3 regions of the Bradyrhizobium sp. CCGB01 genome follow, and region 3 is predicted to be linked to each of the others. Evidence: predicted binding sites of a transcription regulator. Region 3 holds the regulator's gene; each other region holds the start of a gene.
The links. The regulator LexA, encoded in region 3, represses DNA repair genes until DNA is damaged. The targets are predictions, from matches to a motif close to TGTTCNNNNTGTGTTCNG.

Region 1 (7,966 bases), 4.6 Mb from region 3:
TGCAAAGGTGAAGCCGTCGAGGCGGCCGATGACATGGCCTTCGACGATGACTTCGCCGGTCTTGCCGATTTCCGTATTCAAGCTCGTGTTCTCCCGCAGGCGGCGCATCAATACACTGGTCCGGCGATCAACGAAACGCTCAGTCAAGCGTTCGTGGAGCGCATCCGATAATTTATTTTCGACCTCCCGCGCGATCCCCTGCCAGCGTTCGGGGTCTTTCAGCCAGTCCGGGCGGTTGGCGACGAAGGTCCAGGTGCGGATCTGCGCGATCCGGGCCGACAGCGTGTCGATGTCGCCGTCGATGCGGTCGGCCTGGTCGACCTGGGCGGCAAACCAGGCATCGGGAATGCATCCCTTCTGCATCAGGAAGCCGTAGAGCGTGGTGACGAGCTCGGCATGGGCGGCCGGCGACAGCTTTCGGTAATCCGGGACCTGGCAGGCCTCCCAGAGGCGCTCCACCGCCGCCTTGCCATGCGCGACGTCGCGCACCTCGACGTCGCGGGCGGCGTGGTCGAGCACGCGCATGTCCTCGGCGATCGGCGCGCGCGTCAGCGCCTCATGGCCGGGGGCGAGGTTCAGGGACACCTGGAGCGCGCCGAGCGAGGAGAAATCCAGCTTCGAATTGCGCCATTGCAGCATCTTCACGGGGTCGAAGGTGTGGTTCTGGAGCGCGTTGACCAGCTCGGGCTCGAACGGCGCGCAGCGGCCCGTCGTCCCGAAGGTGCCGTTGCGCGTGGCGCGGCCGGCGCGGCCGGCGATCTGCGCGAACTCGGACGGCGTCAGGCGGCGGAACTGGTAGCCGTCGAACTTGCGGTCGGAGGCAAAGGCGACATGGTCGACGTCGAGATTGAGGCCCATGCCGACGGCGTCGGTGGCGACGAGGTAATCGACATCGCCGTTCTGGAACATCTCGACCTGCGCGTTCCGTGTGCGCGGCGACAGCGATCCCAGCACCACGGCGGCGCCGCCATGCTGGCGGCGGATCAGCTCGGCGATGGCGTAGACCTCGTCGGCGGAGAAGGCGACGATGGCGGTGCGGCGCGGCTGGCGCGTGATCTTGCGATCGCCGGCAAATTCCAGCTGCGACAGGCGCGGCCGCGTGATCATGGACACGCCGGGCAAGAGCCGCTCGATGATCGGGCGCATCGTGGCGGCGCCCAAGAGCAGCGTCTCGTCGCGGCCGCGGCGGTTGAGGATGCGATCGGTGAAGACGTGGCCGCGCTCCAGATCAGATGCGATCTGGACCTCGTCGACGGCCAGGAACGAGACGTCGAGGTCGCGCGGCATCGCCTCGACGGTGGAGACCCAGTAGCGCGGCGATTTCGGCTTGATCTTCTCCTCGCCGGTCACGAGCGCGACGGCTTCGCTGCCGACCCGCGCGGCGATCTTGTTGTAGACCTCGCGCGCGAGCAGCCGCAGCGGCAGCCCGATCATCCCCGAGGGATGCGCCAGCATCCGCTCGATGGCGAGATGGGTCTTGCCGGTGTTGGTCGGCCCGAGCACCGCAGTGACGCCAGCGCCAGGCGCGCGCTCGGAAGCGAAGGGGGAGGAAGAGAAGGCCATGTCTGGGGATTAGGTAGTGGCGATTTGGGCGAATGTCAGTGCTGTCTGGGGCGTTGCGGGGGCTGGATCTGCTCCTCATCCTGAGGAGCGCGTCAGCGCGTCTCGAAGGATGAAGGCCCGGCTGGTGCAGCCGAGCAAGCCAAGCCCCTCGCCCTTCGAGACGGCCGCTGATGCGGCCTCCTCAGGGTGAGGGGCACACCGAGTGGGTGGGAGCACGTCCCCCAAACCTCGCGCAACTGTCTCACTTTGCGACGCTTTTCCCGTTGGCCTTAAGCTTCGGAACGACTCTAGAACGAATCGCGGCCGAATCGCTGACTCCCCGTTGAGTCCCGTTCCGTTCACGCAACATGTCGCGGGGCTCGTATTATTTGTGCACTAGATGGAGTTTTGCCCTGCCGCACAAGCGGCGTTTCGATGACCGGTTCCTTAAAATTGGGGACGGCGCGGAGTCGAATCAGAATCGGGGTGGAGTCAAATGGATTCCCGGTCCCCGACCCCCAAACTCATATTCGTGAAAACAACCCCATGCACAGTAGGCAAGTTATTGAATTTGCTTGACTTATTTTTCGGCCTTTGAGGCGGGTCGTAGCCCTCATGAGCGAAGCGACATGCGGGGCTTCTCTCGCGGTCGCAGTCCCGGATATCGCTTCGCTCATCCGGGCTACGGCCGCAGGGCTTTACTGCGTCTTCGCGACCCGCGGCGGCTGGGGGGAGGTGATGAAGCTGGTCGCTTCCAGCATCGCCGGCCCCAAGGGCGTCGGCACTTTCAGCCAGAACGGAACCAGGATGCGGGTGCCGGCCACGGGGGCGAACGCGATCTCGATGTTGCGCTGGGCGGCGAGGTATTTGATCACGGGGCGGTCGGGGATGTAGCCGGCCACAGGCACGAAATAGAGCGAGCAGACCACGACCGGGCCCTTGTACCCCTTCTCCGCCTTCACCGTCTCCATGCGCTTGAAATCGAGCTTGAGGTCGTAGCGCATGCGGCCGTCGAACACCGGGGCGGCGTTGTGGCAGGCATCCGGCGTCACGGGATCGCCTGTGCCGGGCACGCGCAGCAGCGAGGCCGTCATCGGATCCCAGACGCCGCGGCGATGCGCGTCGGTGACGACGATGCGGTCGGCATCGACCGGCGGCTCCGGCACGATGCCGAACTCCTTCACATTGCCCTTGTCGAGCGTGATGCGGATCTCTTCGGTCTTCTTCGAGGTGGTGGTGGAGGCCTGGTAGCCGGTCGCGACCAGCGCGCCGTTGACGACGCGCCCCTGCGAGGCGCCGGTGCCGGACCCGCCCGCGAACGATTTCAGCAGCCCCGTGGTGCCGCCTGAGGCCGCGGCCGCGAACACGTCGTCGCCGATGTCGATGTTCCAGGCGCCCTTGCCGACGGGAATGCCGGCCAGCGTCGCCTCATACTGCGCCTCGAGCTTGCCCTGCGCCGCCACGGGATCCGCCCCCCAGGCCATGACCAGCCCGCAAAGGGCCGCGAAGGCCAGCCGGCCGGCGGAGTGCCGCCGGGGCAGATGTCGAAAAGATGTGAGCACGAAACAATCCAATCGGGGCGCGAACGGTTGTTACTTAAGCCAAAAACTGGGTCAAACAATGAGTCCGGGCGTGAGCTTTGCGGAACTCCACCGGACTATTCGTGTGCGAATACGCCCTTTATGTGATGGTAAGGCGCGCTAATCATTGCCGTTTTTGTGATCGGGATGGGTCAGGAGAGCGCACCTCCCTCCGCCTCCTCCGCCGTCATGCCCCGGCTTGACCGGGGCATCCAGTACGCCGCGGCCCCTCTGGTCATCGCAGGCGCCTCGGCGTACTGGATCGCCCGGTCCCGGCTCCGCCAAGGCTACGCCGGGCCCACGGGGGCGCTCGGCCGCCGAAGCTTCGGCGAAGGCGGCGAGCCGGGCGATGACACCTGCCGTGGGGCAAGAAACCTGCCCAAAACCTTGACTACCCGCCCCTTCCCCCCTATACGTCCGCCCGCTCCCTGCAAGGACAGAGAATTAGCCCCCGTGGCGCCCAGAATGGCGGCCGCAACCCGTTGGGGGACAGGACAAGGATTTTAGAGATGTCTCGCCGCTGCGAACTGACGGCCAAGGGCCCCCTCGTCGGCCACAAGGTCAGCCACTCCAACATCAAGACCAAGCGCCGCTTCCTGCCGAACCTCGTCAACGTGACGTTCATGAGCGAAGCCCTGGAGCGCAACGTGCGCCTGCGCGTCTCGACCAACGCGGTCAAGAGCGTCGACCACAATGGCGGCCTCGATGCCTTCCTGCTCAAGGCCAAGGCCGACTTGCTGTCGCCGCGCGCCCTCGAGCTGAAGCGAGCCATCCAGAAGAAGGTCGGCGACGCGCCGGTCAAGAAGGCCAGCTAATCCAATTTTGAAATCGCGCGGGGGCTAGGTTGCGTCGCGTGGCGTAGGCTTAGCCAGTCAAGTTTTGCGTTGACGGCCGGATCGGAAGATCCGGCCGTTTTTGTTTTTTGAGCACAAGATCGTTTGGATATCCTGTCTTTTCGGTCGAGCAACGAGGGAAACGAGTATAAGGTTGCCTGCAACTACCATTTGCATCCAAAGATATTCTCTCGTTTGAATGACAATTGTGCTCACGAATTTTCTTGATGGAAGCCTCTGTCGAGGATGTTCCTGGGCAGTGCAGGACGAAACCGAGCTCGCCGAACGTATTGCTCGTGTTGCTCTTGGTCAGTCTCGCCACGTCGCCAAGATCCTTGCCGGTCTAAATAACTCTCCCCCACCAAGCACGAAAGCCGCGCAAGCAGCTGCGATCAAACTACTGACGGTGCCTGAGGGGAAAGAGACATGGCACCGCGATGGCTGGATATTTCAAACGATGTCATGGCTCGTAGCTACGCAGGCGAGCCCATCATCGCTCACAAGGGCGCCGCACATGATCCTCGCCCACAAGGGATTCGACGGCTTGCAGCTCGAAATCGATCAGACTACCGGCCGTGTTTCGACAGCAGTGATCTTCGAGGATAAGGCAACGAGCAATCCACGCCAAACGATCACCGGCGAGGTATGGCCGGAATTTAAACTTCTCGAATCTGGTGATCGCGAGAATGTTTTAACGGCTGACGTAAGTGCATTGCTTTGTACGAGGCCAGATGTTGACCCCGACAAAGCGATCGAGAACATCATCTGGAAGCAAGTTCGCCACTATCGTCTCAGCATTACTGTCGGAAGCCAAGACTTCACATCGGATGAAGGGCGGAAGCAGCTCTTTAAAGGGTATGATGACATCGCCATAGGAGATGTAACGCGACGTCGCGGTGAGATTTTTTACGTAGAGAAATTGCGGCCTTGGATGAAGGCGTTAGCAGGCAAGACCATTTCGTTCTTAAGCTCGTAGGAATTGGAGAGTGTTTGATCCGGATACAGTAGCGGTAATCGCGCAAGCCCCTCCCCTGGAAGGGCTCGACCTTGCGCGTCTCCCTCAGACATTCACTGAGGTATATGCCGAGATCGTTGCTGCTCGCATTCAAATCCGCCAAGCTGGCACGGGGCAACAACTGCCCGAGAGCGTCCGCGACTCTGTTCTTTACATGAAGCGGCTCGCCTCTGCGGAGGAAGCTTTTGTCGCTGTCTCCCCTTTGCGAGAGGATCGTTCGGCCGCTGCCTTCGTAGCTGGATCGGCCCATCATGCCTGTATGCTAGCAGAGCTAGTCGGCTCCGTCGAAAGCCCTCGGCCCAGCTATCTTTCGCTTGATTCCATCTCTCCTGATGTCTCCGCCGCACTGTTGTTCTTGGTTGCTGAGGCAAGCACAGATGCTGCCGAGATCGCCAAGCGCATTCGACCTGCGGAAAATGCAAGTCTCATCGAAGCGCGGCTTCTAAACTCCATTTCTGATCTAGCAACCGGACGTCTAAGCTCAATTATCAACCGACCGATACCATCCGTCGCAGCAGTTGGTTCCGCCGACGCCGGCACAGTAGGGACTAATGCTCTTTACCTCATGATTTTGAGAGGTGTGTACGCACTCGCTGGAGAGATGCTCGGCGAGTCAACGGATTTGCTCGGAGCAAGCGCCTCTCAGATATTCGAGAACGCAATCTCTCTTTCAAAAGAACGCATCGAAGGAATTGGCTCTCCCGACGGCGAGGCCTCCTACAACATTTTCCCCGGGCCTCACCATCTCGCCAAGCTACTGCAGGCCGTCGCGCGGGACTTTCCTGCCTCAGCGCTCGTGGCTGTTCCTCCGCCGGATGGAATCCTCTCGTCCCGGTGGGAGGATCTAACGAAGCAAATGGCGAAACAGCGACCATATGTTTGGCGCAACCATCGTGAAGCTATAGCCCAAGGCTATCTAGAAACGGGCATATCGGCGGTGGTCAGCTTTCCTACCGGCGGAGGGAAGTCGAAGCTGGCCGAGCTCAAGATAGCGGCGTCACTCTTGCGCGGTGTAAAAGTAATCTTCTTGGTACCAACACTCGCACTGGTGGACCAGACGGCTACAGCGCTGAGCAAGACCTTCCCCCAAGCTCAAGTTCAGCGCGAATTGGTGGAAGAATTGATCTTCTCACCGGGCATTGTCGAGCCACTTCCGAGCATCAGCGTCCTGACTCCGGAACGATGTCTTGCAATGCTCAGCTTCAGTCGGGATGTTTTCGAAGATGTTGGCCTCATCGTTTTCGACGAATGCCATCTACTTCATCCGCGCAACATCGACACGAGCCGTCGGAGCATTGATGCGATGCTCTGTTTTCTCAATCTGAGTGCGATTGCGGATACGGCCGACATTCTGCTTCTGTCAGCGATGATGAAGAATACGCACGAAATCGCGGATTGGCTGCATGAAATCACGGGCCGTTCCTGTTTAGCGTTAGACATAAAGTGGAAGCCCACTCGCCAAGTGCGCGGGTGCGTGGTTTACGCATCAGAAGCGTTGAATGACCTTCGTGCAAAGCTCGCAGAGACGAGAAGAAGCGTAAAAAACAAGAGCGTACCCGCCGCACTCAAGCGAAACCTCAAGGCGCTACCATTCGGCTTTTTCTGTCTGCGTCAAACGTGGGTATCCAAGGCGCGCAATGACTACGCGTTGCTCCCGCTTCTCCGGGAAGAAGTGAATTTATCCACCGGCAATCGCCATGATGGAGGTTGGTATCTTACCCCCAACGGGAACCAAGTCAGCGCGGCTATTGGCGCTGCAACAAGCGCCACGGGGCTTAAGACACTAATTTTTGCACAGACAATTCCCCTTTGCAAAAGCACCTGCAATGCAGTTAATGAAGCAGCAGGAGATAAGGCAATTCGCCTTACGGAGACGGAGCGGTCGCTCTATCAAGCTGCGGAGGAAGAGGCAGGAGGTGCGGAGCACCTTTATATACGTGTATCGCAAAACGAGACACTTCTCGATGCGAGCGCATGCCATCACGGGCTTCTCATTCCGCCCGAACGACACTTGCATGAGGAGCTATTTCGTCGCGCGGATGGAATTAGCGCGTTGGTTGCAACATCAACGCTCGCTCAGGGAATGAACCTGCCAAGTGAGGTGGTGATAATTGCCGGCGACAGTCGATTTGACCCAGATGCCAATCGACTTGAGCAGTTGGATGCGCATGAACTTCTGAATGCTGCGGGTAGAGCGGGTCGGGCTGGAGAAGCCTCTCAGGGGCTGGTCTTGATAGTTCCCAGCAAGGTCGTGGACTTTCAAAGCAAGACGAATCAGATTCATAGTCATTGGTCGGATTTGCAAGCCATCTTCTCTCAGAGCGATCAGTGCTTACAGATCGATGATCCTTTCGCTGCGCTCTTGGATCAAGTACATGCGGCGAGCGAGCCAATATCCGCTTCGGCAAAATACTTCCTTGGTCGTCTGCCGAAGGGATCCGGGCCCGATCCCGATGAGCCAGCGTCGCATCTCATCGCACGCTCATTCGCGGCATTTCGTGCGCGGCGCAGCCATGACACGCAATGGATTAAGAGTCGTACAGAGGCCGCGATCCGCTTGCGCAATGCCGATCCCGACATCACAAATACTTGGATCGATGAGATTGCTGCTGCTTCTGGCATACCGGCTCGACTTTTGACGGGCCTAGTCCATCACCTAATCGCCAGCGCAATCGCGAGGGCATTGCCTCAAACGACCGCAGCTTGGAGAACATGGCTGTTCACGTGGCTACGGAATAACCCCAGCTCAATTCCGCAGTTGATGCGACCCGAGAGCCTTGAGGGAATGTTTGGAGCCCCCTACAAGCGCCTCAAAAATGACGATGACAGAGGCATTTTTGCCCTCTCGGTCTTTGAGCTAATGCTCCCCGCATGGATGAATGGTGAGACTCTAGCAACACTAGAGAAAATCGCAGGAACGCCAATCGCCAAGATCGGAAAGTGCGAGCGTGCTCGTGAGTTCGTATTACGTATAGTGCCTGAGCTTTCCTACCTTC
Region 2 (7,966 bases), 5.0 Mb from region 3:
GACAACCCGGCCGACCTCGAGCAGCCGCGCGCCGAGACGCCGGTCTATACCGCACGTCGCGACATCGCCTTCGAGCGCTACCGCAAGGGCTCGACGACCGCGACCCCCTATCCCGAGGCCGACAAGGCCAAACTCAGCGACACCGGCAGATGACAGGCATCCACGACGAAGAAGCGGACGATCCGCGGCACCCCGAGGAACATATTGCACCGGTTCCTCGCATTTCGGTGCAGGCCTTTTGCGAGACCGAGCAGACGCTCACCGCCATGATGGCGGCCGGCGAAGACCGCCGTCTCGCCAAGGCACATCTCACCGCCAAGGGCGGCGGCCTTGCCGCGGCGATCGAAGTCTATGAGACGATGCCGACGCCGAACGTCATCGTGATCGAATCCGACGGCACACGCGATATCCTCGAAGGCCTCGACGATCTCGCCGGCGTCTGCGATCCCGGCACCCGCGTGGTCGTGATCGGCAACCCCAACGACACCGCGCCCTATCGCGAGCTGGTGCGCCGCGGCGTCAACGACTACGTGATGGGACCGGTCGAGACCCTCGACGTGGTGCGCTCGATCTGCAGCCTGTTCTCGGCGTCGGAAGCCATCATCACCGGCCGCGTCATCGCGGTGGTCGGCGCCAAGGGCGGCGTCGGCGCGTCCACGGTCGCACACAACGTGGCCTGGACCATCGCGCGCGACCTCGCGCTCGATTCCGTCGTGATCGATCTCGACCTTGCCTTCGGCACCGCGGGCCTCGACTACAACCAGGATCCGGCACAGGGCATCGCCAACGCGGTGCTGTCGCAAGACCGGCCTGACACGGCGCTGATGGAGCGCCTGCTCGCCAAGTGCACCGAGCGCCTCAGCCTCCTCGCCGCGCCTGCCACCCTTGACCGCGTCTACGATTTCGGCGCCGAAGCTTTCGACGCGATCTTCGACACGCTGCGCATGTCCACGCCCTGCATCGTGCTCGACGTTCCCCACCAATGGTCGGGCTGGACGCGCCGCGCGCTCGTGAACGCCGACGACATCGTGATCGTGGCCGAGCCCGATCTGGCCAATTTGCGCAACACCAAGAACATGCTCAGCGTGCTCAAGGCGGCACGACCGAACGACCGGCCCCCGCTGTACTGCATCAACCAGGTCGGCATGCACAAGCGGGCGGAGATCGAGGTCAAGGCGTTCGCCAAGACCATGGAGAGCCAGCCGATCGCGGTGATCCCGTTCGATTCGAAACTGTTCTCGACCGCGGCCAATAACGGCCAGATGATCGCGGAGGTCTCCAAGAGCCACCGCACCACGCTGCTGTTCCAGAACATGGCGAACCGCCTCGCCGGTCGCGGCGAGGTGAAGAAGCCGAAGCGCTCGCTGCTCGGACCGCTGCTCAGGAAGCTCAAGGGCAGGTCAAGCCGCGGGTCGGCCCCGCATCGCAAGGCGTCCTAGAAAATACAGGGCGGACTATCTGTCCGCCCGTTGCTGCTTCTTCGCCAGCAACTGCCGCAGCGCCGTGACCTTCGCCGCGGCCTGATCCGGCGGCAGGTCACCCTTCACGATGGTTTCGGCCTCGGCCTGCTTGCCTTGCAATCCTACGACGAGCGCGAGATTGGCGCGCACGCGGGCATCGGCGGGATTTCGCGCATTGGCGCGGCGCAGCGTTTCCTCGGCCCGCGGCAGATTGTTCTGGAGCATGTAGGACAGGCCGAGATTGGACAAAACCTGCGGCTCCTCGGGCACGATCTTCAGCGCGGTCGCATAATATTGCTGCGCCTCTTCGTTGCGGCCGAGCTGGTCGAGCGCTGCGCCTTGCGCCGACAGAATGCGCCAGTCCGGATCTTCAGGCGTATGCGCGCGGCTGAGCACATCGAAGGCCTGCTGGAAATTGCCGCTGTCGGCGAGCGCGCGGCCATAGCCGGCAAGCAGCGCCTTGTTGCTGGGATGATTGAGCACGGCCTGCTCCATCACCGCGACGGCCTGGGCGCGCTGGCCGGTCTCGCGCAGCGCCTTGCCGTATTCGAGGGCAACGTTGGGATCGCTCGGCTTGGCGCGATAGCGCTCGCGAAGGGCGTCCATGTCCGGCTTGGGGTCGGCCGTGGCGGCAGTTTCCGGCTTGCCGCCCAGGGCGCCGGTGACGTCCTCCAGACTCGTGGTCTGGCAGCCGCCGAGGGCGAGCACCAGAAGCGCGGAGAACAGATATCTCGCCGGGGGAGAGGCAAGGGACGAACGCTTGGGCATACTCTGATCACTCGGCGATTGATCAGAGATGCTTACCGATTAACGCTAAAGTCCCGTTAAGGACGCGGCCGCGACGACCTTAGTCGGTGAACTCGGCGCCGAATTCGCAGCCGATGCGCCAGCGCAGGCGGCATTGGCGGGAATAATCGGGCGCGAAGATGATGGTGAATTGCGGCGGCACTTCCAGAAACTCCGCCACGACTTTCACGCCGCCATCCGAGATATCCGTGATCGTGCAGTCCCGCGGCAGCGATCCCGCGCCAAAGTGAATCTTGGCGAGCCGGCTGCACACCCGACGTTCGCTTCTCCGGCGATTTGCAAGCATTTGAATTGTTCACCCGTTAGACCACGGCCCATCCCGCACCCTAGGAGTAGCGAACATTCGTTGGGATGTGCTGATGAGAGCCGCTCGCATTCGAGGCGTAGTGTCTGCGTGATGTTTACGACTGGTTAGGGATTTCCGGGCCCTTGAATCGTTCCCGTATTGTTCTTGCAGAAAAGGCCACGCTCTGCTACCCCTAATTGCACAAGAGGGCAGGCTGGTTCGGGCATGGTTCAGCGGGTTTCTACCGTCGCCTTTGAGGGGATCGAGGCCCGCTCGGTCGACGTGCAGGTGCAGGTCGCGCCGGGCCTGCCGGCCTTTGCCATCGTCGGCCTGCCGGACAAGGCGGTGTCGGAGGCCCGGGAACGCGTCCGCTCGGCGCTGATCGCCTCGGGGCTGGCGCTGCCGGCGCGGCGGATCATCGTCAATCTCGCGCCCGCCGACCTCCCGAAGGAGGGCAGCCACTACGACCTGCCGATCGCGCTCGGGCTGATGGCAGCGATCGGCGCGATTCCGCCGGATGCGCTGACCGGTTTTACTGTTCTCGGCGAGCTCGGTCTCGACGGCTCGATCGCGCCGGTGGCCGGCGTCTTGCCCGCCGCGATCGGCGCCAATGTGCGCGAGGAAGGCTTGATCTGTCCGGCGGCCTGCGGCTCGGAAGCCGCGTGGGCGAGCCCGGACATCCAGATCATTGCCGCAACTTCGCTGATCCAGATCGCCAACCATTTCAAGGGCACACAGGTGCTGTCGCGGCCCACGCCGAAAGTGCACGAGACGGTCACCTCCCCGCTCGATCTGCGCGACATCAAGGGCCAGGAAAGCGCCAAGCGCGCGCTGGAGATCGCAGCCGCCGGCGGACATCATCTGCTGATGATCGGTGCGCCCGGTGCCGGCAAGTCGATGCTGGCGGCGCGCCTGCCCTCGATCCTGCCGCCGCTGTCGCCCGGCGAACTGCTCGAAGTCTCGATGATCGCCTCCGTGGCCGGCGAGATCGAGGGCGGTGCGCTGACCGCGCGACGGCCGTTCCGCTCGCCGCATCACTCTGCGAGCATGGCCGCGCTCACCGGCGGCGGCATGCGCGCCAAGCCCGGCGAGATCTCGCTCGCGCATCAGGGTGTGCTGTTTCTCGACGAGCTGCCGGAATTCGATCCGCGCGTGCTGGATTCGCTGCGCCAGCCGCTGGAGAACGGCGAGGTCTCCGTCTCCCGCGCCAATCATCGCGTGACATATCCTGCGCGCTTCATGCTGGTCGCGGCGATGAATCCCTGCCGCTGCGGCAATGCGTTCGAGCCGGGCTATGCCTGCAAGCGCGGCCGCATCGACCGCTGCACCGGCGATTACCAGGCGCGCATCTCCGGTCCGCTGATGGACCGCATCGATTTGCGCATCGAGGTGCCCGCGGTGACCGCGGCCGACCTGATCCTGCCGCCGCCAGCCGAGGGCTCGGCCGAAGTCGCCGCGCGCGTGGCGGCGGCGCGCGACATCCAGCTCGCGCGTTACGCGGATGCGGGCCTGCCGCATGTCCGCACCAATGCCGAGGCGCCGGCCTCGGTGTTGGAAGAGATCGCAAGGCCGGATGCGCAGGGCCAGAAATTGCTGCGCGATGCCGCGGAGACCATGCGCCTGTCGGCGCGCGGCTATCACCGCGTGCTGCGGGTAGCGCGCACGCTCGCCGATCTCGACGGCGCCGAGAAGATCGGCCGGCTGCATCTCGCCGAGGCGCTGTCCTACCGCGCACTCGCGGAGGATGTGCGCCAGTTGGCGTGACCGCTTCGCGCGTCAACCCGGCGGTAACGAGTTTCCTTTACGCTCTGCAAACCATACGGCCCAAGAGCTCGTAAGCGAGTTCCCAAGAGCAGTTCACTCGGGCGTGGCGAGTAGCGTGTCATGTTGCGTTTCAAGATCCTGGCTTCGGTTGTTCCCCTGCTCGCGGCCGCGGTGTTCGCGCGCGGCGAGATCGGATCGGTCTCGCATCCCTGCATCGCGCTGGGCGACACCTCGGTCGAGCTCACATCCCTGTTCTGGACCGCCGGCGTCCATGTCGCCTTCACCGACGATCCGTCGCGGGCCACGGTGCGGGTCCGGATCACCGACGATGCCGACGAGGCAGACTTCGCGGTCGTCGACGACGGTCTCGGCTCCGAGCCCGACTCCTGCCGGGCCAATCCGGCGACGCGCCTCATCACGATTGCCGCGCAGCCGGTCGACGGCGGCCCGGTCATTTATCTTTCCACCGACGGTCCGGCCGATTATCGCATCTATGTGCGCTCGAAGACGTTCTCGCAGCGCGAAGCGGCCGCGCTGATCGTCGGCGCCCATGGCGGCCACCGCCCGCTCCCGCTCCAGGCCGCCTCGCTCTGACGCATTAAGAACTCGCTAACGCTGTTTGGAGGCCGAACCAAAGCCTCAAGCTGTTCGCAAGGTCGGCGAGACATCGTCGCACGCAGCGGCGGTGGGGTTTCGGACAAGAGTCGGGGTCGGTGGCGATGGGTCGGACGTTCCGGATCAAGGTGCGCATGCGCCGCTTCAGGCGACAGCATCCCCGCATCGCCTTCGCGATCCGCTCCTTCATGATCTTCTCGGCGACGTTCGGCGCCGCCTATGGTTTCGTCTCGGGCAGCCGGTCCGAGAATTCCGGCTACGATCCCAACGCATTCGCAATCGGCGCGAGCTTCCTGTTCGCGCTCGCCTGCCTCGGCCTCGCCACGCTCAGCATGCGGCTGCGCTTCGTCAACAAGCGGATGCGCACGCTGGCTGCCCACAACGAGGCGCTGATCGACCGCAATTGGGAGCTGAAGGAAGCGGAAGAACGCGCCCGCAGCCTGTTCGAACAGCAGGGCGATCTGATCGTGCTGCGCGACCATCAGGGCCGCATCAGCTTCGCCAACGACGCCTATTGCGCGCTCGCAGGACAGGCGCGCGGCGCGTTGGTCGGCACGCGCTTCGATTTCGACGTGCTGGAACAGGGCGACGGCGCCCGCGAAAGCAGCGGCACGCGCGTCCACGACCAGAAGATCGCAACCCCGCTCGGCGCGCGCTGGATCGCCTGGCGCGAAGGCTATGTCCGCCTCGACGCCGGCCAGCCCGCCGAATTGCAGAGCGTCGGACGCGACGTCACCGACCGCACCGAGACCGAGCGCGCGCTGTCGGACGCGCGCGACCAGGCCGATGCCGCCAACCGTGCCAAGTCGCGCTTCCTGGCGATGGCCTCGCACGAGATCCGCACCCCGCTCAACGGCATCATCGGCATGGGCGGCCTCCTGCTCGACACCACGCTGACGCCGGAGCAGACGACCTATGCCAGGGCGGTGAAAACCTCCGGCGAGGCGCTGATGGCGCTGATCGAGGAGCTGCTCGACTATTCCAAGATCGAAGCCGGCAAGCTCGATCTCGAGCAGCGCCCCTTCGCGCTCTCGACCCTGATCGAGGAGATCACCGAGCTGCTCGCGCCGCGCGCGCAGGCAAAGAAGCTCGAGATCGCCGCCTATGTCGACGAGCGCCTGCCGCTCGAGGTGGTCGGCGATGCCGCGCGGCTGCGCCAGGTGCTGCTCAACCTCGCCGGCAACGCCATCAAGTTCACCGCGAGCGGCGGCGTCGCGCTGATCGTCGAACCCGGCATCTGGCCGAACGAGATCAGCTTCCTCGTCCGCGACACCGGCATCGGCATCGCAGCCGAAGCGCGGACACGCATCTTCCGCGAGTTCGAGCAGGCCGACGAACGCATCGCTCGCACCTATGGCGGCACCGGGCTCGGCCTTCCGATCAGCGAACGCATCGTCAAGCGCATGGGCGGCCGCATCACCCTGGAGAGCGAGCCGGGCAAGGGCTCGACCTTCGAGGTCGCGATCCCGCTTGCGCCATCGCAAACCGGCGCGGGACAGACGGCGTTCCCAAGCCCCGATCTCACCGGCAAGTCGATCCTCCTGATCGCCGACGGTATCGAGGCCTCGCTGATCGCGCGGCGCCTGGAGCGCTGGGGCGGCCAGACCTGCATGGTCGCGGATGCGGCCGTCGCCGAAGCGCTGCTGCCGGAACGTTCTTGGCATGCCGTGCTGATCGATCGTGCGATCGGTCCTGCCATTGCCGATCATCTCGGCGAGGTGGCCCGCACGCACGCGCTGCAGCGGCTCGTGCTGCTGACGTCGAGCTCGCGCCATGAGAAGCTTTCGCCGGCCTTTACCGGCTTCCTGGTGAAGCCGCTGCGCGCGGCCTCGCTCGCTGCACGCCTCGCGCAGACGCCGGAGGTCGCCTCGCCCGAGCTCGCGCCGGAGCCGCCGGCTGACTCCGCCAGCGCAGGACCGGTGAAAGGCCTGTCGATCCTCGTTGCGGAGGATAACGAGATCAACGCGCTGCTGATGCGCTCGCTGCTGACCAAGCTCGGCCACCGCGTCGTTATCGCCGTCCAGGGTGCGGCCGCGCTGGAATCCTGGCTTGCGGCATCATCGGCCGGCACGCCCTACGACCTCGTGCTGATGGACATCCAGATGCCGCAGCTCGACGGTATCGAGGCGACCAAACGCATCCGCGCCCATGAGGCCGCCACCGGCGGCCACCACACGCCGATCCTGGCGCTCACCGCCAACACGCTGGTGGAGGATCGCTATGCCTGTTTCGAGGCCGGCATGAACGGATTTCTGATCAAGCCGCTCGATCGCGAGAAGCTGGACGAGGCACTGGCCGGGCTCGCGGCGTCACGGCATCTGGCGGTATAGCGGCAATCGACGCTGCCGTAGGGTGGATTAGCGAAGCGTACTCCACCAACTTCGCTCCGCAATTGCGGAAGCATGGTGGGTTACGCCGTGCGAACTGCGCTTTGCGCAGTCGCAGGGCTAACCCACCCTACGAAGCTACAGCCTTCGCAGCGCCACGCTCGCCACAGTATGGTCCGCGCCCTTCTTCAGGATCAGCGTCGCGCGGGGGCGGGTCGGCAGGATGTTGTCCTCGAGGTTGGCGAGGTTGGTGCGCTCCCAGATCGCGATCGCGGTGGCGGTGGCCTCCTCGTCCGACAACAGCGCATAGCGGTTGAAGTAGGATTTTGGATTGGTGAACGCGGTGTCACGCAGCGCCAGGAAGCGCTTGATGTACCATTGCCGCAGCGCCGCCTCGTCGGCGTCGATATAGACCGAGAAATCGAAGAAGTCGGAGACGACCGGCACCGCCTTGCCGTCGCGCGGCAGCTTGCCGGTTTGCAGCACGTTGACGCCCTCGACGATCAGGATGTCGGGCTGGTCGACCTCGGCCCACTGGTTCGGCACGATGTCGTAGGTCAGATGCGAATAGACCGGCGCGCGCACATGACGGCGGCCGGACTTGATGTCGGAGAGAAAGCCGAGCAGCAGCGGCAGATCATAGCTCTCGGGAAAACCCTTCTTCTGCATGATGCCCTGCCGCTCGAGCACGGCGTTGGGATACAGAA
Region 3 (7,966 bases):
TCGACCGGCCCCTTCATCTTGTTGACGGCCTGCTCCAGCGTCATGCCCTGCACGGCATCGCCGTCGATCTTGCTGATGAGGTCGCCGGACATGATGCCGGCCTTGGACGCCGGCGTGTCGTCGATCGGCGAGACGACCTTCACCAGGCCCTCCTCCATCGTGACCTCGATGCCGAGCCCGCCGAACTCGCCGGAGGTGGTCTCCTGCATCTCGGTCCAGGCCTTGTCGTTCATGTAGCGTGAATGCGGATCGAGCGAGGTCACCATGCCGGTGATCGCGCCCTCGATCAGCTTGGAATTGTCGGGTTTCTCGACATAGCTCGCCTTCACCCGCTCGAACACTTCGCCGAACAAATTGAGCCGGGAATAGGCATCATCCGCGCGCGCCGCCGCCCGTGCCGCCCATACTCCGCCGTGCGGGCTCGCTACCAGAAGGGTCAGACACGCTCCCGTGAGCGCGCCCAGGGGGAACAGCAGGTTTTTCCGCATGGATAGGCTGGCCTTCTTGCTCGGAGCTTTGCTTTGGGCTTGGGAAGCGCCATGCAAATGGCGATCCAGCCCGCTGTTCACAATACCATTCAGGTTTCTTCAAGGCCGGGACGCCGCGCTGGCCGGTACACTGTAGAAATCCCTTCGCTCTGGCCTAAACTTTTGGCAACGTTCCGAAACCGTTTCGCGCAAGGCGGGAATCGGCCGGCCGGCCTACGCCTCGCAGCTATGCGATTTTAGGATGGTTTTGGAGGGCCGGACGCGATAGGCGATGACAACAAGACTTCAAATTCTCGGGAGGACAACAATGAATGACGCGCCCCGCATCCGGCCGGAAAGGAACGTCGAACTCGGCGCCAGCAACGAGCCGTTCCAGAACCTGCACGAATTCATCCGGAAGGCGCGCATCAACCTGAACCAGAACGCCTGGGACTATATCGTCGGCGCCGCCGAGACCGAGACAACGATGCGCCGCAACCGCATGGCGCTGGACGAGATCGCTTTCCGGCCGCGCGTGCTGCGCGACGTCCGCGAGGTCGACGGCTCGGTCGAACTGTTCGGGCGCAGGATGCGGCTACCGGTGGTGCTGGCCCCTGTCGGTGCACTGGAGATCTTCGATCCGGATGGTGCGGCGAGCGTCGCCCGCGCGTGCGGCACTTTCGGTGCGGCGCACATGCTGAGCTCGGTGTCCGAGCCCGGCCTGGAGAAGACCGCCAAGGCCGCCCCTGATGCGCTGCGGCTCTATCAACTTTATGTGCGCGGTGACGACGACTTCGTCGCCGATGTCGTCGCGAGGAGCGAGAAGAACGCCTACGCCGCCTTCTGCCTGACCGTCGACACCGCCCATTACAGCCGTCGCGAACGTGACATTGCCAAGCGCTATGTTCGCGAGAGCCGCCTGCGCGCCACCGGCGGCGACTACCAGAAGGGCCTTGAGTGGCGGACCGTGAAGATGGTCAAGGACACGTTCAAGATCCCGCTCATCCTGAAGGGCATCGCCACCGCCGAGGACGCCCAGATCGCGGTCGATCACGGCGTCGAGTGGATCTACGTCTCCAACCATGGCGGCCGCCAGCTCGATCACGGCCGCGGCGCCATGCATGTGCTGCCCGAGATCGTCGACGCCGTGAAGGGCCGCGCCAAGATCATGGTCGATGGCGGCTTCTGCCGCGGCACCGACATCGTCAAGGCGATCGCGGCGGGCGCGGACATGGTCGGCATCGGCCGGCTGCAATGCTGGGCGCTGGCGGCGGCCGGCGAAGCCGGGGTGACGCGGATGCTGGAGCTCCTGGAGGACGAGGTACTACGCTGCCTCGGCCTTCTGGGCGCGACCTCCTTCGCCGAGGTCAACAAGTCCTGCCTGCACCAGGCGACCGCGACCAATGCGCCGAGCGTCTTCAGCGCGTTCCCGCTGTTCGACCACGACCCGTATCGATACTGAGTGAAAGGATGCAATGAGCTCGCTCTCCCCCGGCAGCGCTGATGCGCTCTTGTTCGATCTCGGGCGCGTGGTGCTCGACATCGATTTCTCCAAGGCGATCGCCTGCTGGGCGGGACATGCCGGCTGCAAGCCCGAAGCCATCGTCGCGCGCTATGTGCGGGACAGCGAAGCCTACCGGCTGCACGAGGTCGGCAAGATCAGCGACGAGGCCTATTTTGACTCGCTGCGCGTCTCGCTCGGGATCGGCATTTCGGACGCACAATTCCTGGAGGGGTGGAACGCGATCTTCGCCGGCGAGATGCCCGACATCGCCGAGTTGCTGCCGCGTGCGGCAAAGCAGATGCCGGTCTACGCCTTCTCCAACACCAACCGGCCGCATGTCGACCATTTCTCGAAGGAATATGCCGGCCTGCTCGGCCATTTCCGCGAGCTGTACCTGTCGTCCAGCATCGGCCTGCGCAAACCGGATGTGGAGGCCTTCGACCATGTCGTGGCCGCGATCGGCGTGCCGGCGAACCGTATCGTGTTCTTCGACGATCTTGCCGAGAACATCGAGGGAGCGCGGTCCAGCGGGCTGACCGCGGTGCACGTGACCACGCCCCGCGACGTCGGGGACGCCCTCAAGGCGCTCGGAATCTGATCCCGGGCCGGCAGGCTACAGGCCGCGAACCGGCCGTATCCGGAGCCTATTTTGCCCGGGGCGAGGAACCGAAGCCCTTTGTACATTTTTATACAGAGTTCCCGGAACGAACGCCTGCCTCAGGACTCATGACTCCGTTGGGAATTCTACATCGGACTTATCGTCGTGTTGGGCAAAACCTACCTCACCAAGCAGGCCTCTCTGCTGATGAAATTCGCCAGGACCACATCGGATTCTGAGCTTTCCGCCAAGCTGATCAGCAAGGCCGCCGACCTGAAATCCCAGGCCGACCCGTTGCCTGACAAGGATCAGGGCTCCGCGGCGCCGGACGTCAGTCCGTACAAGCAGCCGGGGACCTGACCGATGCTGGCCGTGGCTCTCGTCATTCTCGTCCTCGCCATGGCCATCCTCATACCGGTCTGTCTTGCCTTCCGGATCATGCCGCGGCGGACTTGACGTCTGCCCATCAGAGCGGATGACGCAGGATAAATCATCCTGTGCGGCCGTGCTTTGCCTCCGCGCGCGCGCTCGGCTAAGACTCTCGCCGCCGATTTGCCCGAACGGGCCCAGCTGGAGTTTTCACCCGTGGCCCTGATGCCGGTTTCTGACGCGCTTGCCGCGGTGCTGGCGGGTGCAGAGCCGCTGCCTGAAGAGATGATCGCGCTCGACGCAGCCTTCCACCGCGTGCTCGCCCGCGACGTCGCGGCGCGGCGGACCCAGCCACCCCAGGCGATGTCGGCAATGGACGGCTATGCAGTGCGGGCGGCCGATGCGGCGAAGATCGATGCCGCGCTCACCGTGATCGGCGAGGTCGCGGCGGGCCGGCCGTTTGCGGGAACGGTGGGCGCCGGCGAAGCGGTGCGGATCTTCACCGGCGGCGTCGTTCCCGATGGCGCGGACGCGGTCGTGATTCAGGAGGACACGGTTGCGGATGGCAAGCGCATCACGATCACGGAAGCGGCCGTTACCGGACGGCACATCCGCCCCGCCGGCGTCGACTTTTCGGAAGGCGACGTGCTGCTGCGCGAGGGCACCCGGCTGACCGAGCGCGATCTGGCACTCGCTGCCGGGATGAATCATCCTCGACTGCCCGTCCGCCGCCGCCCGAAGGTTGCGATCCTCGCCACCGGCGACGAACTCGTGATGCCGGGCACGACGCCCGGCCACGGCCAGATCGTCTATTCCAACGGCTATGCCCTGCACGCGCTCGCCCGCAGCGAGGGCGCCGACACCATCGACCTCGGTATCGCCGCCGACACGCTGGTGGCCACCACGGCCGGCATCCGCCGCGCCCGCGAGAGCGGCGCCGACATCCTGATCACGACCGGCGGCGCCTCGGTCGGCGACCACGATCTGGTCCAGCAGGCGCTGCGGGACGAAGGCATCTCGATGGCGTTCTGGAAGATCGCGATGCGGCCGGGCAAACCGATGATGAACGGGCGGCTCGGCGCGATGCGTGTGATCGGCCTGCCCGGCAATCCCGTGTCATCCTACGTTTGCGGATTCCTGTTCATGGTGCCGCTGATTCGCGCGCTCGCGGGCCGTTCGGCGATTCATCATCGCCGCGAACGCGCGGTGCTCGGCCGCGACGTCGGCGCCAACGACCAGCGCGAGGATTATCTGCGCGCGCGCCTGGAGCTGCGCGACGACGGCACGCTCACCGCCGTTCCCGTCAACCATCAGGATTCCTCGCTGCTTGCGAATCTCGCTGCGGCACAGGCACTTCTCGTGCGCCCGCCGTTCGCGCCGAAGGCCGAAGCCGGCACGCCTTGCGAGGTGCTGCGGCTGCCCGTCTGACCGCTTCGTTCGCGAGCGTTCCGCGAAGTTTGTGGCGTTCACGGTAAATTAAGCAGTTGCGGAACATGTATCGAACATATAGTGTCCGTTCATGATTTGTTTCGAGCATGCAGCGGCTTATCGCTGAATTCAGCGTCTCGGAATCGAACGACATCAACCGGGGGATTTTGGTCGAGATGTTAACGCGCAAACAATACGAGCTCCTGCGGTTCATCAGCGAGCGACTGAAGGAAAGCGGCGTGCCGCCCTCCTTCGACGAGATGAAGGACGCGCTCGACCTGCGCTCGAAGTCGGGTATCCACCGCCTGATCACCGCGCTCGAGGAGCGCGGCTTCATCCGGCGCCTGCCCAACCGCGCCCGCGCCATCGAGGTGATCAAGCTGCCCGAGCTTCAGGCCGCCGCCGGCAGCCGCCGCGGCTTCACGCCGAGCGTCATCGAAGGCAATCTCGGCAAGCTGCGCACGACTTCCAGCCCGCCGGCGGACGACGGCGAGCGCCCCGTTGCAGTGCCCGTGATGGGCCGCATCGCGGCCGGCACGCCGATCGAGGCCCTGCAGACCCGCAGCCACACCATCAGCGTACCGCCCGACATGCTCGGCTCGGGCGAGCATTACGCGCTCGAAGTGCGCGGCGATTCGATGGTCGAGGCCGGCATTCTCGACGGCGACATGGCGCTGATCCAGCGCAACGAGAGCGCCGATACCGGCGACATCGTGGTGGCGCTGATCGACGACGAGGAAGCGACCCTGAAGCGCTTCCGCCGCCGCGGCGCCTCCATCGCGCTCGAGCCCGCCAATGCAGCCTATGAGGTCCGCATCCTGCCGCCCAACCGGGTGAAGATCCAAGGCAAGCTGATCGGGCTGTACCGGAAGTACTGAGACCGGACGTCCTGCTATCGGTGATTTGGCGCCTCTCGCGCTTTTCGATCGGCATCGCCGATCCGGCATTGGAGCGGACGATTGTCCGCTTCCGCTGGATAGTCTTTCTGGTTTCGCGCAGATTATCCGGCCCCTCCTCCGGCGCTACATCCTCGGCACGCCGCACGAAGCAGCATTGCTTCGCGCGCCCTCTGGGTTCGAGGAGAAGTCATGCGCAAGATCATTCTGGGCACAGTCGCCGCGGCGCTGATCGCAGCATCAGCGTCGCAGGCCTTCGCCGCGCAATCGCAACACCATGTCCGCAAGGACGCCGCTGTGGGTAAGCAAGTCCGGAATGCCCGCAACGCCGTCGCGCAACCGTCGCGGCCGGACTGGCCGTATTCCGGCTGGTCGGCGCCGGCAGGGCGCTGACACGCGCATCCGGAATGCGCGGGAGCAGGCTTTGTTCCTCATGGAGCCGGAAAAGATAATGTGATCGCGGCCTGCGGCGGCGAGCCGCAGATTTGCCTACAACCGGGCAGACGCTAACATGCTTCCACTCTGATAGAGGCCTGCGCCTCGAGAAGAGACGTGGGTCGCTATCCCTGCAAGAGGAGCACCCGATGTGTGACTACAGCCTGCATGCCGTCGCGTCGCGTCCTGCTGAAGTCGGCGAGACGGTCGTCACGACAACCTTCCGCGGCACCTCGACGCGCGGTTTTGCCTCCGCGGCCGATCCGACCGTCGCGGTCTGCCTGCTGCCGGGAACGGAGCTCGCCTTCGCCGACAACGTCCGCTACGACAATCGCTGGATCTGGACGCGGACCGTCAACTCGCGCGTCGGCAAGTTCGGTAAGATCGATCCGCACATTCCCGATCGCCATCATGATGCGATCGAATTCCCCGACGGCAAATACGTGTTGGTGACGCAGCTCGTCGAAGGCCAACGCGCGACAGTGCTGCAACTGCCGGTGACCCAGCCGGTCGGCGAGCGTGAGCACAAGCCGCAGATCGCCGAAAGCCGGCCGACCATCACCCGCCTGCCGATCGGCTGACACAGCCATCCCGGCCGGCGGGTCGGGCCAGGATTGAAATTGCCATCGCCGGCCGAGGCCGGCGAGATGGTATCGCTTGCATCCCGCGAAGCTCCATTGGACGGACCAAGCCGCTCCGCCTCCCACCGCACGAAGTTTGCGCTGTCCTGCCTGAATTTTGAACGTCCGTTCCGCAGCCAAATGGCCGATGCTTGGTGCGGCTTGAGACGGCGGACACGTTCGATGAAGACCTTCATTCGCGTCGTTGAACTCTGGGTACCCGACCGCACGCGCATGCGGCTGGAATTCGGCGGCGGCCTCTACGGCGAAGGCCTGTCCGCGTTCAAGGCCGTGAGCGAAGGTCTGCACTTCGGATATGACGAGGGGCTTCCGGGCAAGGCCTGGGCCAGCGGCCACCCCGTGATCCTCACCAAATTCGCCAACTCCTATTTCAAGCGGACCGATCAGGCCATCGCGGCCGGGCTCACCTGCGGCGTGGCGGTCCCGGTGTTTTCCGGCGAATTCCTGCAAGCCGTCATGGTGCTGTTCTGCGGCGACGACGAGGTCCATGTCGGCGCGATCGAGCTCTGGCACAACGATGCCGAAATCTCCCACGAGATGGGACTCGTCGACGGCTATTACGGCACCGCCGACATGTTCGAATTCAACTCCCGCCACACCAGATTTCCGCGTGGCTTCGGCCTGCCCGGCCGCACCTGGAAGGCCGGCCTGCCGCTGATCATCAAGGACCTGCACGACGCCAGGAGTTTTCTGCGCTGGGAGGACGCCGCCAAGGTCGGGATCAATCTCGGCGTCGGCATTCCCTACCGGACCGGCACCGATCAGACCTGGGTCCTGACGTTCCTCTCCGCGCAGGCAACCCCGATTGCGCGACGCTTCGAGATCTGGGTCCCGGACGAGGCCCGTTCGGCGCTGGTCTTCCGCGCCGGCGACTGCAGCGCGCAGACTGACCTTGCCGCCCTCTATGCGACGAAATCCATCGCCAGAGGCGAAGGCAGCATCGGCGGGGCCTGGACCACCGGCATGCCCGCGCTCAACGACGATCTTGCGCATGATGTCTCGGTCGCGGCCTTGCAGGCCCGCGCCTCTGGGCTGAGCCGGATGGTCGTCCTGCCGGTTATCGGCAACGCCAGGCTCGACGCCGTGCTGGCCTGGTATCTGTAACGCGTCCGCTCAATCCTCGGCCTGCAAGTCGGCCTCCGATGGCGTCGCGTCCCGGCCGCGGGGCGCGGCCGTCTTCGGCGCAAGGCTTCCGTCGAAATCGCCCTCGCCGGCGGCAGCCGGCGACCACGGACGGTCCGTCCCCCTCGCCTTAGCCGCCTGGACCGCAAAGCCGTCGCCGCTTCGGGTCAGCGCCAGCGCGCCCTGCCTTGCGAGACGCTGACGGTCGACGACCATCGCCGCGCAATCCGGCGGCGCGGGCCGCGCCGTCACCACCAGCGCGGCGCGGCTGCAATCATCGGCCAGCGCGTCGATGCGCGAGGACAGCGCGACGAGGCGCCCGTCGGCGAGCGGCGTCACGCAGCCGGCCTCGTCGCACGACACGCCGGCGGCCAGCGAGGCACTGCCGGCGTCGCGCGGATCGGCGTCGGCGGCGAGCCACTCCTTCAGGAGAAAACTGTCCTTGCTCGACCTGATCAGATGCAGATGTCCGTCCCTGCCCCGCACCGCGACACTCTGGCCGTCAC

Region 1: a site for LexA is predicted at 1,841-1,858, ahead of NLM25_RS03435 (helicase-related protein). Genes of this name have one in related genera too.
Region 2: a site for LexA is predicted at 2,703-2,720, ahead of NLM25_RS01770 (YifB family Mg chelatase-like AAA ATPase). Genes of this name have one in related genera too.

What each region holds. Positions count from the first base shown of each region.
Region 1 covers NZ_JANADK010000001.1:782,558-790,523, reverse strand. The annotation lists gene NLM25_RS03435 (helicase-related protein) at 1-1,563, opposite strand, end outside; gene NLM25_RS03430 (DUF3108 domain-containing protein) at 2,241-3,026, opposite strand; gene rpmB (50S ribosomal protein L28) at 3,632-3,937, shown strand; gene NLM25_RS03420 (hypothetical protein) at 4,215-4,931, shown strand; gene NLM25_RS03415 (DEAD/DEAH box helicase) at 4,942-7,966, shown strand, end outside.
Region 2 covers NZ_JANADK010000001.1:381,297-389,262, reverse strand. The annotation lists gene NLM25_RS01790 (CpaD family pilus assembly protein) at 1-153, shown strand, start outside; gene NLM25_RS01785 (AAA family ATPase) at 150-1,439, shown strand; gene NLM25_RS01780 (tetratricopeptide repeat protein) at 1,455-2,228, opposite strand; gene NLM25_RS01775 (PilZ domain-containing protein) at 2,308-2,553, opposite strand; gene NLM25_RS01770 (YifB family Mg chelatase-like AAA ATPase) at 2,779-4,317, shown strand; gene NLM25_RS01765 (hypothetical protein) at 4,438-4,911, shown strand; gene NLM25_RS01760 (ATP-binding protein) at 5,037-7,262, shown strand; gene coaA (type I pantothenate kinase) at 7,398-7,966, opposite strand, start outside.
Region 3 covers NZ_JANADK010000001.1:5,390,064-5,398,029, forward strand. The annotation lists gene NLM25_RS24865 (S41 family peptidase) at 1-488, opposite strand, end outside; gene NLM25_RS24870 (alpha-hydroxy acid oxidase) at 796-1,929, shown strand; gene NLM25_RS24875 (HAD family phosphatase) at 1,943-2,569, shown strand; gene NLM25_RS24880 (hypothetical protein) at 2,735-2,929, shown strand; gene glp (gephyrin-like molybdotransferase Glp) at 3,155-4,366, shown strand; gene lexA (transcriptional repressor LexA) at 4,543-5,244, shown strand; gene NLM25_RS24895 (hypothetical protein) at 5,455-5,655, shown strand; gene NLM25_RS24900 (hypothetical protein) at 5,847-6,278, shown strand; gene NLM25_RS24905 (GAF domain-containing protein) at 6,501-7,442, shown strand; partial or broken gene NLM25_RS24910 (ComEC/Rec2 family competence protein) at 7,452-7,966, opposite strand, start outside.